One region of the Metasolibacillus sp. FSL K6-0083 genome, then DNA from elsewhere that is predicted to be linked to it. Evidence: riboswitches for the same ligand, from Rfam matches in the RefSeq annotation. Region 1 holds a riboswitch; the other holds the start of a gene.
The links. Region 1 has a riboswitch for thiamine pyrophosphate ahead of thiM (hydroxyethylthiazole kinase). Riboswitches for the same ligand answer to the same signal wherever they lie in the genome.
Positions count from the first base shown of each region.

Region 2: it holds a riboswitch for thiamine pyrophosphate, as region 1 does, so the genes downstream of both, thiT (energy-coupled thiamine transporter ThiT) here and thiM (hydroxyethylthiazole kinase) in region 1, are expected to answer to the same signal.

Region 1 covers NZ_CP152046.1:722,612-730,377, reverse strand. Annotated here, with positions in the region: gene MHB51_RS03315 (ABC transporter ATP-binding protein) at 1-141, shown strand, start outside; gene MHB51_RS03310 (ABC transporter ATP-binding protein) at 143-1,066, shown strand; gene MHB51_RS03305 (ABC transporter permease subunit) at 1,044-1,973, shown strand; gene MHB51_RS03300 (NADPH-dependent FMN reductase) at 2,151-2,684, shown strand; gene MHB51_RS03295 (YdcF family protein) at 3,263-3,835, opposite strand; TPP riboswitch at 3,960-4,060, shown strand; gene thiM (hydroxyethylthiazole kinase) at 4,234-4,980, shown strand; gene thiD (bifunctional hydroxymethylpyrimidine kinase/phosphomethylpyrimidine kinase) at 4,986-5,801, shown strand; gene thiE (thiamine phosphate synthase) at 5,798-6,433, shown strand; gene MHB51_RS03275 (hypothetical protein) at 6,512-6,649, shown strand; gene MHB51_RS03270 (hypothetical protein) at 7,261-7,766, shown strand, end outside.
Region 2 covers NZ_CP152046.1:3,267,391-3,275,156, forward strand. Annotated here, with positions in the region: gene MHB51_RS15255 (hypothetical protein) at 97-207, opposite strand; gene MHB51_RS15260 (DUF4870 domain-containing protein) at 285-611, opposite strand; gene MHB51_RS15265 (DeoR/GlpR family DNA-binding transcription regulator) at 794-1,546, shown strand; gene pfkB (1-phosphofructokinase) at 1,543-2,454, shown strand; gene MHB51_RS15275 (fructose-specific PTS transporter subunit EIIC) at 2,468-4,339, shown strand; TPP riboswitch at 4,442-4,549, shown strand; gene thiT (energy-coupled thiamine transporter ThiT) at 4,641-5,195, shown strand; gene MHB51_RS15285 (hypothetical protein) at 6,307-6,771, opposite strand; gene map (type I methionyl aminopeptidase) at 6,919-7,671, shown strand.

The DNA of each region.
Region 1 (7,766 bases):
GTAGAACCTGTTTTAGATGAGGTATTGCTACTGCGTGATGGGCGTATTGCTGCACATGAGCAGCTAGAAGTTATTCGAGATGAGCATAATCAAGATGCAGTGCAGTGGATGAAAGCATTACATGCGGAGAGGATGGGGTAATATGGCACAACAGCCAATTGTACAATTGCGCAATTTAACGAAAATAATTGGGGGGAAAAAGCTTATTGATAGCCTTAATTTAGATTTATATGCGGGGCAAATTACTGGATTTTTAGGACCGAATGGCGCGGGGAAAACGACAACAATTCGTATGATGACAGGCTTAATGCACCCGACAGAGGGAGAGGTGCTAATTGAGGGACAATCGCTAAAAGAGCATTATGAAGAAGCGATTAGTAAAATTGGCGTAATCGTTGAAAATCCTGAAATGTATAAATATATGTCAGGCTATAAAAATTTATTGCATTTTGCGCGTATGCATCAGCATGTTAATAAAGAACGTATTGATGAGGTAGTACATCAAGTCGGGCTAGAGAAGCGTATTCATGAAAAAGTTTCAACTTATTCCTTAGGGATGCGTCAGCGCTTAGGCTTAGCTCAAGCGTTATTACATCGTCCAAAGTTTTTAATATTAGATGAGCCTACGAATGGTTTAGACCCTGCTGGCATTCGAGAATTCCGCACATATTTGCGTAAAATTGCTGCGGAGGATGGCGTTTCTGTTTTTGTATCGAGCCATTTACTTTCTGAAATGGAGCTGATGTGTGACCGCATTGCCATTATCCAAAATGGCCAGCTTATTGATATTCGAGAGGTGCATGATGAGGCTGAAACAATTTATTATGTTGAGGCTGAGCCTTTAGCGAAAGTACAGGAAGTGATAGAGAAGCTACAAATTGAATTTATGACAAAGGCGAAAGGCTTGGAGCTTCATATACAAAAAGAGCAAGTACCGCAACTTATAAGTCAGCTTGTGGCACAGCAAGTAAATATTTTTGTTGTTCAGCCACAGCAAAAAACATTAGAAGAACAGTTTTTAGAAATGACAGGAGGCGGACAAATTGCTGAAACTCATACAAAATGAATGGATGAAATTATGGCATCAAAAAGCCACATGGACAATGCTTGGCATTTTAGTAGCAGTTATTGTTGGGGCTGGTGCTTTAAATAAATATTATGAGGAGCCAGACACACGTGATTGGCATGCGGTGGAAAAAGAGAATATTGAAACATCAAAGCAAATACTCGCAGAAGAAGACAATGCAGCAAATACTTACTGGCAGGATGCAATAGCTATTTCTGAATACCGGTTAGCTCATGATATTGCACCGCCGACAGGTATGACGGTGGCCAGCTTTATGGATTTTGGCGTGCAGCTCATATCTATTGTGACATTGTTTACTGTAATCGTAGGAGCAAGTATCGTGTCGAGTGAATTTTCAACAGGTACAATCAAAATGCTATTAACTCGCCCTGTTACACGTGCCAAAATTTTAACTTCAAAACTTATCGCAACATTCGTTTATGGGCTTTTTATGCTTGCTGTTAATTTTGCTTTAGCTTGGATTGTTGCTCTTATTTTATATAGCGGAAATACAGGTACTGTACTAGAAGTTGTTAACGGTCTAGTACAGGAGGTAGATGTTTGGAAAAACATAATTGAACTTTCGATTTTATCAGCAGGCAATTTTATCATGTCCATTCTTTTTGCCTTTTTAATTGGCTCTGTGTTTAGGTCAAGTGCTTTAGCAATTGGTCTGACAATGTTCTTAACCTTTATGGGTGGGGCAATTATAATGGTTATTAGCAGATATTCATTTACAAAATATGTTTGGCTTGCACATACAGATTTAACTCAATATTATGGTGAAGGCCAGCATATGATAGCAGGTGTAACAATGCCATTTTCTCTGGCGGTGTTAGCGATATACGCAATTATTTTCCTTGTGATTAGCTATTGGTCCTTTACAAAGCGTGATGTCACAGCTTAAGTAAAGAGACGGTTACAGACATCTATTATCAGTTTGTCGAGTTTTGCTGTTGAGCAAAAAAATTGTCATAGGTCTGCATCATCAAGTAAGCTAATTTATAATAATGATTTGTTTGAAATATGCTATTTTCGGATACATTATTATCATTATAGAAGCAATCAAGATGGAGGCAAATTTATGAACATTGTAGCAATTGTAGGAAGTTTACGTGCAGCATCATACAATATGATGTTAGCAAAATTTATTCAAAATCGTTATGCAGAAAAAGTAACGGTTGATATTTTAACATTACATGATATTCCAATGTATAACCAAGATGAAGAGAACAATCCAACGCAAGCAGTTGTTGATTTTAAAGCGAAAGTGAAGGCTGCTGATGCAGTGCTTTGGCTTACGCCAGAATATAATTCGTCTATCCCAGGGGTTTTAGGGAATGCGATTGATTGGCTATCACGAGTTGATAAAGTGATGATTGGCAAGCCGTCATTTATTATGGGAGCATCAATGGGCAATTTAGGAACAGTAAAGGCACAAATGCATTTACGTGATATTTTATTTGCCTCAGGCTTAGGTTCACCTGTATTACAGGGAAATGAAGTGTATATTGGTGCAGCCCATACGAAATTTGATGCAGCTGGTAATTTAACAGATGAAGCAACAATTCAATTTTTAGATAAAGTTATGAATAATTTTATCGAGTGGGTACAGTAAAATAGAAAAAGGCTAACGGAAAAGAATTTTTAAAGTGTAGCTTTTATATTAAATATATACTTAAAATCTATTTGTAATATTGACGATGATTTATCATTAAACACTTTACAAAGAGGGTGTCCCCAAATGGTTTTTGGACGCCCTCTATTTTTTTATGTTATATTTAGTAGAAAAGAACTAAAGGTGTTGTAAATGCACTCTTTGCTAACAAAGATAAAAGAGTTTTTTCATCAAATAAATCATTACATAAAAAAATAGGTCTGTCCCAAAAGCTGTGCATAGCCAGCATTTTGGACAGTAGCGATGATGTTTCACAAAATATTGATTTATATAAACAGAGAACGCCTTCTTTAAAAATGTGATAAACATTGGCTTAAGCAGTGTTATCCTTCAGTAAAAGGGAAGGGATGAAAACCTTTATTTCAATGCGGTGTCAAAACAATATGAACCTTTCAGACAACCCCCGAAGAATGCCAGATTTGCGCAATTATTGAAATGGGGTAAAAAAGCGCATCAAAGTGTGTTATCAATGCGTTGAATATGCGGGGCGACGCGCCTATCGTAAGTAATATACGTCTTTATCGCTTAAATATATATGTTTTTAATAGCGCGAGTCGCTCGCGCATTCTTGATTTCACTTCTACGGATGTTGGTGTTTTAGCTACAAGCACGTCCGCTTCTAACCCAATAATTTCCGCTAAAAATTTAGCACGTTGCAAATGGTAGTCGTTAGATACAATCGTAATTGTTGTAATGTCCTCTGGTAATAGCTCCTTTGAAAAAAGTAAATTTTCATATGTAGAAGTGGAGTCTTCTTCAAGTAATATACGCTCTGCTGAGATACCGTGACTTATTAAATAGTCTGCCATTATAGATGCTTCTGTTGCGGGCTCATCATCTCCTTGACCGCCTGAAACGATGACTTGTACATGCGGGTGTTTTTGTAAATAATCGTTTGCCGCTTCAAGTCGATATTGCAAGGATAAGGAAGGCTCACCAGTTGGTCGTACCTTTGCACCTAAAATAATTAAAAAATCATTTGTGCCATTTGCTTTTGGGGAAGTACCTTTATTTATTTCGTTGTCAAGAAAGTAATAGCCCACGCCATAAAAAATAGCAATAGCTGCTGCGATGGAAAGCCATTTTTTCATATAATCACCTCTTGCTATAATAGAACGAGTGGTAGGAGAAAAAGATTCAAATTATATCTCTTTAGCAAGAAAAATAGATTATCTATTGGAAAAATTCGCAACTAGTGCTACGATAATGAATGACAACAATTTGCAGGGGGACGCTTTTGGCGTTGAGAAGGTTAAAACCTGACCCTTAGAACCTGTTCAGTTAACACTGGCGTAGGGAGCAAAGTACACGGTAGTAATTTTTCCTTGTATTTGACGCTCTCTATGTTTAGAGGGCTTTTTTTGTCGACTATTATCGAGTGCTAATTTTAGATTTCATTTTTCGGCTAGGTTTGAAAAAGAAATGAGCTTCAAATTAGTCGATAGAGCTTTCCGGAAAATAAAAAACTTGGAGAAAGAGGTTGCAAACGATGACGATAGGTAAAATTCGACAACAGCATCCACTTATTCACTGTATAACAAATTACGTAGTAGCAAATTTTACAGCGAATGGACTTTTAGCAATTGGTGCTTCACCAGTTATGGCTGATGAAGTGAGTGAGGTGGAGGAAATGACCTCCATTTCGAACGGCTTATTAATTAATATCGGCACATTAAACCAATCTAAAGTTCCTGCGATGCTTGCGGCAGGAAAAACGGCGAATAAGCACGGGATACCTGTTGTGCTAGACCCTGTAGGGGTTGGTGCAACGAACTATCGCAAGCAAGTAATTCAAAGTCTATTGCAGCAAGTGCAGTTCCAATTAATTCGCTGCAATGAAGGGGAGCTTGCTGCCATAGCTGGTGTAGAATGGCAAGCAAAAGGAGTCGATAGTGGGCAAGGAAATATTGATACCATTTCTGTTGCGCAAGAAATAGCCAAAAAATATGCTACAATTGTTATTGTAACAGGTGCGACAGATATTGTGACAGATGGAAAAATTGTAGAAAAAGTAACGGGTGGTCATGAGCGCATGACATTCGTTACAGGTTCAGGCTGTTTATTAAGTGCACTATGTACTGCGGCGCTAACACTTGAAGGAGGACCGGTAGCCAATTTGGCATCGCTTTTACAAACGTATAAGGTAATAGCTGAAGAAGCGGAGCACAATTCAACATATATCGGCTCGTTCCAAGTAGAAGTATTAAATGGCTTAGAAAAATATGCGAAAGGCTGATGAATGTGAATATTGTTATGACAATTGCTGGCTCAGATAGTAGTGGTGGGGCAGGCATACAGGCAGATTTAAAAACATTTCAGGAGCTAGGCGTTTATGGCACATCTGCGATTACAGCGTTAACAGCTCAAAATACCCTTGGTGTATCGGATATTTTAGCTGCTTCCCCTGAATTTATCGTTGCCCAAATGAACGCGATTTTTGAGGATTTACAAGTAACTGCTGTAAAAACGGGTATGCTATTTTCCGCAGAAATTATTGAAGCCGTAGCGGTAGAGCTACGCAAGCAAAGTGTGCAGCTTGTTGTAGACCCTGTTATGATTGCAAAGGGTGGCGCAAGCTTGTTACAGCAAGAGGCGATTTATGCATTAAAAACGAAGTTACTACCTATTGCAACCGTCCTTACACCGAATATTCCAGAAGCTGAAGAAATTACAGGCATTACAATTACAACAGTTGCAGATATTGAAATAGCGGCAAAGAAAATTTTAGAACTTGGTGTGCAATGTGTGGTGATGAAGGGCGGTCATTTAGAGGGGGAGGAAGCTGTTGATATGGTATATTTTGCTGACGGCTCCTTCTTTGCGATGAGCAGTGAACGCATTGATACACCGCATACACATGGGACAGGCTGTACATTTTCCGCAGCTTTAACAGCATTTTTAGGAAAGGACTATGCTTTACGTGATGCTATTATAGAAGCAAAGCATTTCATTCAAGCAGCGATTTCACACCCATTAAATATTGGAAATGGACATGGGCCAACGAATCATTTTGCGTATCGTAAAGCGCAAATGAAAGGGCAGGTGAAGCTGCATTGAAACGTGAGAAGCTAGCCGTTTATTTTATTATGGGTACTATAAATTGTCAGCGTGAGCCGCTTCATATTTTAGAAGAAGCATTACAGGCTGGTGTAACCATTTTTCAATTGCGTGAAAAGGGAGAAGGGGCACTTAAAGGTGCTGCGCTACTAGAGTTTGCAAAGCGCTGTCAGGCACTTTGCCTTGCATATGATGTTCCCTTTATTATTAATGACGACATTGAACTAGCACTAGCTATTGATGCTGATGGTGTTCATGTTGGACAGGATGATATGAAGTTAGTGAAAATTCGCCAGCAGCTACCCGATAAAATAATCGGTGTATCCGTTCACAATGAGGACGAGATGCAGGCTGCTGTAGCAGGTGGAGCTGATTATGTTGGCATTGGGCCAATTTTCGCAACTATTTCAAAGGCAGATGCAAACGAGCCAGCAGGCGTCGCATTTTTAGCAAAGGCGAGAGCGACATATCCTACATTTCCAATTGTTGCAATTGGTGGTATTACAGCGGAGCGTGCTGAACAGGTGCTGACAGCAGGGGCGGATGGCGTTGCGGTTATTTCCGCGATTTGTCAAAGTGAAAATATAGAGGAAACAGTTAAAAAATTTTCATCTCTTCAGCAAAAAAACTAAATGAATAAAAGTTTTTAATAGCTATGTCACAACTCCTCCTTGTTATTCATTGTATGGATAAAAGGAGGAGTTTTTATAATGAAAACAATTGTTATCGTCGGTGGAGGATATGCAGGGCTTCATTTAATCGAAGTGCTGAAAAAAGAACTGAAAAGCTTGCTTGGAAAAACGATAAAAACTATTTGTATAGATAAAAACCCATACTACTCATGTTAAATTGTTTAGCACCCTATTTAAAGTAGAGTATTCTTTCTACTGTAATTATATTAAAATGGAAATATTATTTAGAAATAAAGAAAGGTAGCCATATTTCAAGGAGCAGGGAAAATGAGACTGAGAGAAGCAGCATTGGAGACGCACAGCAAGTCGCGACATTAGCCCAAAAAATTTGGTAAAACAGGTGATTGGCTTTACAGCGTTTTGATTATGTTGAAGGAACGAAGACGAATCCTGTCGGCTACTTAGAAGGTTTATTCCGCATAAACGGGCAGTAAGACACCCAATTCAAGACTTGAGTGAAAATCGACTTAAGGATAAGTGGGAGATTCACTGCCCAATTGGTTCAACTAACAATCAGTGGGGATGAGGAAACCCCCTCTACTTATTGGATTTTCACTTTTATGTGGAGGCGAATGCCCACATGCAATGTATTGTGAAAAAATTAGTTGCTACATGTGGAGAATGGGCTCGTCCGCAAGGCTGTGTGGAGTTTGTAAGTGATTGTGAATTAAAACAATGAAGAGAGCTTGAGAACGCATGTATAGCTAGGCTTTATCGAAGCAAACTGCATTATTTGTTTTACGAAAAAACTGTAGGAGGAACTTGTGATGGTATGGCACTATATTTCATCAAAGCTAGCAGCGGCTGGCTTTGCCCTTTCAATTATTTTTGGCTATTTACTTGTAATCACGAATTTTAATTTATATGAGTTTAGTGAAGCGGCACGTTCATGGACGCTTTGGGCAATACTTTTTGGCTATGGAATTATTATAACTTGCATTATTGATGCAGTGACAGAAAAATGGCAGCAAATTACCCGTTATAAAAATGCTTTATATATTTTAGCGGGCTTTCTCTTCTTCTTACCATTTGGCTTGTCGATATTTACTTTTATTGCGGGTGTTACAGGTGCTTTAGTAGCAGGTATTTTTTTAGGCGGACAAACAATTGCTAAAAATTCTAAAGCATTTAACATTGCATTCATCGCACTACCTTTACTTTTGCTAATTATGATTCAGTTCGATTTCACAACAAAAAAAGACTGGCAAGAAACGATGACTGAAAATACATTTAATGTAACGTATCAGCATTTCAATGGTCAGCATAAAATTCC
Region 2 (7,766 bases), 1.3 Mb from region 1:
TAAAAAACGGCTGTCTAGAAGTTGTAGATTTTTTGCGACGAATTATCGCGGAACTACATTACTTTCCAGACAGCCGTTATTGATGAAAGAGTCACATTATTTGCGGCGAACGGTTGGCTGTTTCTTATCGTTAAGTATTTTTTTGATGATTGGATAAGCAACTGGTGCCCATTTTATAGCCGTTTTTACAATTTTACCGAGTTTCATAATATATTCGCTCCTTCTATTTTGATTCAGAGAAAGCTTTCAATTAGTGCTTTTATTATACCCTACCAACTCTGCCGTTAAACATTACGGAATACTAGCACCGCTTGAACGATATTCCAAATGACGAATGCTAAATAAATTAATCCATAAAGCAGCATCCCACCAAAGCCTGCAAAAAATAAAGTCGCATCTTCCTGTGCCCCACCAAATATCGTAGTGAAGATAAAGAAAACACCTACAGCAATCCCTATGACAATAGGAATAACATGTGAAATCAGTGCGCGTTTTGCATGATAGCGAACCTCTTCATCCTTCGATACTAGCCATACAATAATTGGCGCTATAAATGGTGCAAAGAAGATACTCAAATAACTAAGTGCACTTAAAATTTTACGGTCCTCCATGAAATCATCCCCTATAAAAATTTTACTTTAATCTAATTTTATCTACGTATGAAGACAAATAGAAGTTTCAAAAAGATTTCGTGAAGAAATATGAATTATTTTGAATGAATTTGAAATAAAGTTGTTGATTAATCTTATAATTCTAATTATTATATAGCTAATAGTAAGTTGGGGGTGGAACGATGCTAACAGTTGAGCGACAGCATTTAATTCGTGAGCTTTTAAAACAACAAGAGATTGTAACGATGCAAGAATTAATTGAAATAACGAAAGCGTCCGAATCAACAATCCGCAGAGATTTAATTCAATTAGAGCGCGCTAAAATATTAAAGCGCATTCATGGAGGCGCTTCAAGATTGCAAGGCAAATTAATTGAGCCAAGTATTTCTGAAAAATCTTTCAAAAACCTTCAGGAGAAAAAAGCACTTGCTGCTTATGCAGCGAGCTTTGTAGATGATGGTGATTGCATTTATTTAGATGCTGGAACGACGGTTTATGAAATGATTCCTTATTTACAGCAGAAAGAAGTAGTTGTTGTCACAAACAGTGTGCATCATCTTGATTTATTAATAGAAAATAATATTAAAACTTATTTAATCGGTGGTGCAATTAAGCATAAAACAAAGGCAATGATTGGACGTGGTGCGCTAATTAGCCTTGAGCAATATCGTTTTGATAAATGCTTTATTGGGGCAAATGGTGTACACCTTGAATATGGCTATACAACGCCAGATCCAGAAGAAGCGATGCTTAAAAAAGCAGCTATACAATTAGCGCGGGAAGCATATGTGCTAGTAGATGCTTCGAAATTCGAGGAAGTATATTTTGCTAAAATAGCTGACTTGCAGGAAGCGATAATTATTACAAATGAAATTAAAAATAATATGCAAAAAACATTGCATGCAAAAACTAAAGTAGAGGTGGTCGAAGCATGATTTACACGATGACATTAAATCCATCTATTGATTATATCGTGGAAGTAACACCTTTTCAGCTAGGTGCACTCAATCTTATTCAAAAAGAAGCAAAATTTCCAGGGGGCAAAGGAATAAATGTATCGCAAGTGTTGAAGCGATTAGGGACAGATAGCAAGGCATTAGGATTTGTAGGAGGCTTTACAGGTAATTATATTGTGAATGCCTTACAGCAAAAGGGAATAGCGACGGATTTTGTTCATGTTCAAGAGGATACGCGCATTAATATTAAGCTTAAGACGGGACAGGAGACGGAAGTCAATGGACGTGGACCGACAATTCAAGAGCTGGAGCTAGCAAATTTATTGAATAAAATTAATCGATTGGCTGATGGGGATGTACTTGTATTAGCAGGAAGTATTCCACAGTGTCTGCCAGCAACAATTTATGAAACAATGGCAGCGACAGTGACGCAAAAAGGTGCGAAGGTAGTTGTTGATACAACAGGCGAAGTATTATTAAATGTTTTGCCAAATAGCCCATTTTTAATTAAGCCGAACCATCATGAGCTTGGTGAGTTATTTAATGTCACGATAGAAACTATAGAAGAGGCAATTCCTTATGGGAAGCGACTTGTTGAAATGGGCGCACAGCATGTGATTGTTTCAATGGCTGGTGCTGGTGCTTTGTTATTCAGCAAGGAGTTGGCGCTTTATGCAAATGTACCGAAGGGTGTACTGAAAAATTCAGTAGGTGCAGGCGACTCTGTCGTGGCAGGGTTTTTGAGTTGTTATTTTCGCATGGGAGATGTGCAGCAGGCATTTCGGTATGGGGTGGCTTCTGGTAGTGCTACGGCCTTTTCATTAGAGCTATGTACGCAAGCAGAAGTAGAGGAGCTACTGCCGCAAATTCAATTAATTCACGTATAAGGGGGAGAGAAGGATGAGGATTACTGAGCTGTTGAAAAAAGATACGATGATTTTAAATTTAGCTTCAACATCTAAAGAGGCGGTGATTGATGAGCTAGTATCGAAATTAGATGTGGCTAATAGATTAGTAGATGCTAAAGCCTTTAAAGAAGCTATTTTAACACGCGAAGCACAAAGTACGACAGGTATCGGGGAAGGGGTGGCGATACCACATGCTAAAACAAACGCAGTGCGCACGCCAGCACTCGCTTTTGGACGCTCACAGGCGGGTGTTGATTTTGAGGCATTAGACGGTCAGCCAAGTCATTTGTTTTTTATGATAGCTGCCTCAGAGGGGGCGAACAATACGCATTTAGAAACATTATCGCGCTTATCGATGTTATTAATGGATGCGGCATTCCGTGAGCAGTTATTGAAGGCACAATCAGAGGATGAAATTTTAGCACTTATTGATAGTCAGGATCATGAGGATGAAGAACAACCAATAGTGTCAGCAAAGTCAGTAGCTTCACCCGGGGCAAAAATTTTAGCTGTAACTGCGTGCCCAACAGGTATTGCTCATACGTATATGGCTGCTGATGCACTTAAAACAAAGGCTGCTGAAATGGGTGTGGATATTAAAGTTGAAACGAATGGCTCAACAGGTGTGAAAAATGCGCTAACGGCAGAGGAGATTGCGGAAGCGACGACTATTATTGTAGCGGCAGATAAACAGGTTGAGATGGCACGCTTTGCTGGGAAGCATGTGATTCAAGTGCCAGTAGCAGATGGCATTCGAAAAACGCAGCAGTTAATTGAGCGTGCGTTAGAGCAAGATGCACCTATTCATACAGCAACAGGAAAACAGGAAGGAACAGAAAAGGAGAAGCGCTCAGGCTTTTACAAGCACTTAATGAATGGTGTATCAAATATGCTTCCGTTTGTTGTTGGTGGCGGTATTTTAATCGCAATATCGTTTATGTTTGGAATTAAAGCATTTGACCCGACAGATCCTTCTTATCATCCAATTGCCGAAGCATTGAACACAATCGGTGGTGGTAATGCATTTGGTTTAATGATTCCAGTATTAGCGGCATTTATCGCGATGAGTATTGCAGACCGACCAGGCTTTGCACCGGGGATGGTTGGTGGCTTCATGGCAGCAACAGGTGGGGCAGGTTTTTTAGGTGGTTTGATTGCAGGGTTTTTAGCGGGTTATTTAGTGCTTGGTCTGAAAAAAGTATTTGATAAATTGCCTACGTCACTAGAAGGAATTAAGCCTGTACTGCTTTATCCTCTATTTGGCATTTTATTTACAGGACTTATTATGATGTACATTATAATTGAGCCTGTAAAAGGGGTAAATGAGGCAATTACATCGTGGTTATCTAGCCTCGGGACAGGAAACTTAGTTATGCTTGGTTTATTGCTCGGTGGTATGATGGCAGTTGATATGGGTGGACCGATTAATAAAGCGGCCTTTACATTCGGTATCGCTATGATTGATGCGGGAAATTTTGCACCACATGCAGCAGTAATGGCAGGGGGTATGGTGCCACCATTAGGTTTAGCACTTGCGACAACATTTTTCAAACGCAAATTTTCCAAAAGGGAAAGAGATGCAGGGAAAACATGCTATATTATGGGCGCATCTTTCATTACAGAGGGCGCAATTCCATTTGCAGCAGCAGACCCAGTCCGAGTGATTCCAGCTTCAATTATAGGTGCAGCAGTAGCAGGGGCATTAACGATGATATTTGGTATTGGACTTCCTGCGCCACATGGTGGTGTATTCGTTTTCCCTGTTGTTGAAGGAAACCCAATCCTATACTTGCTAGCAGTAATAGTAGGTTCCATTGTCACAGCGCTTATTGTTGGCTTATTGAAAAAGCCAGTAGCTGAATAACTAGATATGCATTAGTTAACTACTTTCAGTAATCCACTAAAACGTATTGAAATACAAAGCGATATTCAGTACAATGAAACTGTTCTAACAAATAAATCATCATATGACCACAAGGGGAGCCGATTAAGTCGGCTGAGATTGTACACTCGTTGTACTGACTCTTTGAACCTGTAAGTTAAAGCTTGCGTAGGGATGTGGATAGAAACCGACTTCTAAGCGATGTTAGGCTCTGTCCTAACATTGCTTTTTTGTTTTCTATTCTTCCTCTTGGTTCCAATGAACAAAAGAAAGGAGACTTGTTATGAACAATAAAAATTTAGTAATTTTAATGGAAATCGCGATTATGGCAGGACTTAGCTTTATTTTAGGCAAGCTGGCATTTAGTCTTCCACAGGGCGGCTCAATAAGCTTTGGCATGCTACCAATTGTATTAGTAGCGTTTAGACATGGTGTACTTGCTGGTATGGCAACAGGATTTCTTGAGGGGATAATCAGTGCGATGATGGGCGGCTATATTTTGCATTGGTTTCAGGCCGTTTTAGATTTTGGGCTAGCCTCAACGGTAGTTGGTTTGGCAGCAGTAATGCGCAAGCCACTATTAAATGCGCTTCATGAAAAAAATAAAAAAGCGATTACACAATATATGACGATAGGCGTTTTGCTCGGTGCTACTCTTTCGTTTATTACGCATGTGTTATCAGGTGTTGTGTTCTTCTCTCAATATGCAGGAGACCAAAACCCATGGATTTACTCAATTATTTATAATGCAACACATATGATTCCGTCTGCTATTTTAACAATAATTGTAGGCTCTTTATTGTTTTCAACTGCGCCAAGACTATTAAAGGTAGCATAAAGTAAAATATCAAGGGGGTATCTGAAAAATCATTTTGAGACGACCACTTTGTACCGAAAGCGAAGCGATAGGTACAGCATTTTAGCGAATATTTGATATAGAGGTAGGGAGGCTGTCCAAAAAGCCGTGCATAGCGGGCATTTTGGACAGTAGCGATGATGTTTCACAAAATGTTGATTCCTATAAAGTGAACCTTCAATCAGTGGGGGCTTTGCCCCCCACTGATTGGTGATAGAGGAACACAAGCTAGGATCTTCGCATCCTGCGAAAACGCTTGTGTGACCAACATCGTGTTGGCCTCATTCTTAGTTTTTACAGGCTGTTTGATCCCCCACTTAAACATCCTGTTTTTATCTGCTGTTTTGAAGTGGGGGTCTTACAGCCTGCTTCTGCGGTTACTCGTCGCAAACAAATTTGTTAATACGCGATAAACAGAAAACGCCTCTTTTAAAAATGGGATGGACATTGGTTTTAGCTGCGCTATCCTTCAGTAAAAGGGAAGCGATGAAAACATCGATTTCAATGCGGTGTCAAAATAAAATAGACTTTTCGGACAACTCCCTTTGGTAGTTGATGAAAATGAATGAAATTTTCAGCCAAGAGCTATAGCAATAAGCAGTCCAAAGGATATTGAGCAAATTAGGATAATTGGGACTAATAGAAGACCTATATATCTTAATAATCTACTCCCTGTTTTCATTTTGAAGCCTAAAACCCCCACTACAAAGCTCAAGATAAAACAAAGCAGTCCTACGCCACAAAATATATAAAACAAGGTTACCTCCCAAGTAGTAAGAGGCGGTGGTCCTCCAGGCGTAGCTATACTTCTATTCCACCCTACTGACACACTTGAAAGAATAAAAAATAGCATGCCTAAAACTGCAAGAATTATTGAATATATGGAAAGCCTATTCATAAAAAAACCTCCTAATCAAACCATTTATAATTGATGATTTTAGCAAAGAAGAAAGGGCTGTCTCAAAAATCGAGCTTCTCCTCAGTACAATGAAAAATTAGCTTTATGCTTATTTTAAATTTTACGCCTTGGCATAATTGATTTGAATAAGCAATACCAAAAACGACCAAAATACCGACTTAGCACGGTTGCTTCCTAAAGCGTTTCTTTTAATAATGCTTTAATACGTCGTTTCTCCGCATACATACTTTGATAAATCCAAAGACCTTGCTTATAAAAAATATCAGCAGATAAACGAAAGCCTAAAGAAAGGGCAATTACGTGAAATAATACGGGCATGTAAAAAAGAATATCGATTAACCAACTTGTTTGAAGGTGGCAATATTTCACTAGTAATACATACACTAAATGCAAAAGAGTAGAAAGGAAAACTAAAATACCCAAACCAATTACTATCGAAGTATAAAATGGGACGTATTGAAATGAGGAAGTATAACGTAAAAAGCTTCCCAATAATACAAAGCAAAAACTTAGTAACGCAATACTTAATAACCTTGTTTCTGTCATTTTAAAATTATTAAGTAATAACTTAACAATGATAGATGTTAAAATGAAAATAGGGATGATAAATAATACAAAATAAATAGCTAAGCTTGTCATTGCATCACCTCATGCGTTTGAGTAAATGCTTAATTATTAAAATCTTCAGAAAATTTATAATTTTGTTGGTGGAAGTCCAATATACAATTTATTTGTACATTTGTGGTATAGTAATTAAAGATTTTCTTTAAAGGAAGGGCGTTTAAGATGATTGTAACTACTCAAGAAGAATTAGATGCGTTTAAAAAGATTGGTCGTATCGTCGCGGAAATCCGTGAGGCGATGAAATCTGCTACGAAGCCAGGTGTTACAACAAAAGAACTAGATGAAATAGCTGGACGCATGTTTGAGGAGGCAGGTGCGCTGTCTGGACCTAAAGGAGAGTATGATTTCCCGGGGTATACTTGCATTAGTGTGAATCACGAGGTTGCACATGGTATCCCTGGTGATAAAGTAATTCAAGAGGGCGATTTAGTCAATATTGATGTATCAGGCTCCTACAACGGCTATTTTGCAGATACAGGCATCTCTTTCGTTGTTGGTGAAGGCTATGCCGATAAGGAAAAATTGTGTACTGTAGCAAAATCTGCTTTTGAACGTGCAATGACGAAAGTAAAAGCAGGTTCAAAATTGAATCAAATCGGAAAAGCGGTTGAGCGTGAGGCCAATGCAAATGGGCTAACAGTCATTATGAATTTAACAGGACATGGTTTAGGGCGTTCACTGCACGAAGCACCTGACCATATTTTAAATTACTATGATGCGTGGGATTCAACAATTATGACAGAGGGTATGGTGCTTGCTGTTGAGCCTTTTATCTCAGCGAAGGCAGAGCATATCGTTGAAGCAGGTGATGGTTGGACATTTATTACTCCAGATAAATCACTTGTTGCACAAATTGAGCATTCTATTATTGTGACAAAGAATAAACCAATAATTTTAACAGAGCTAGAAGATTAAAGAAATAGGGGCTGTATGAAAAGCGTATGAATAAACCGCTTATCATACAGCTCTTTGCTGTTTTGTTGAAAACATTAAGAAGCTCCCTCTATGCT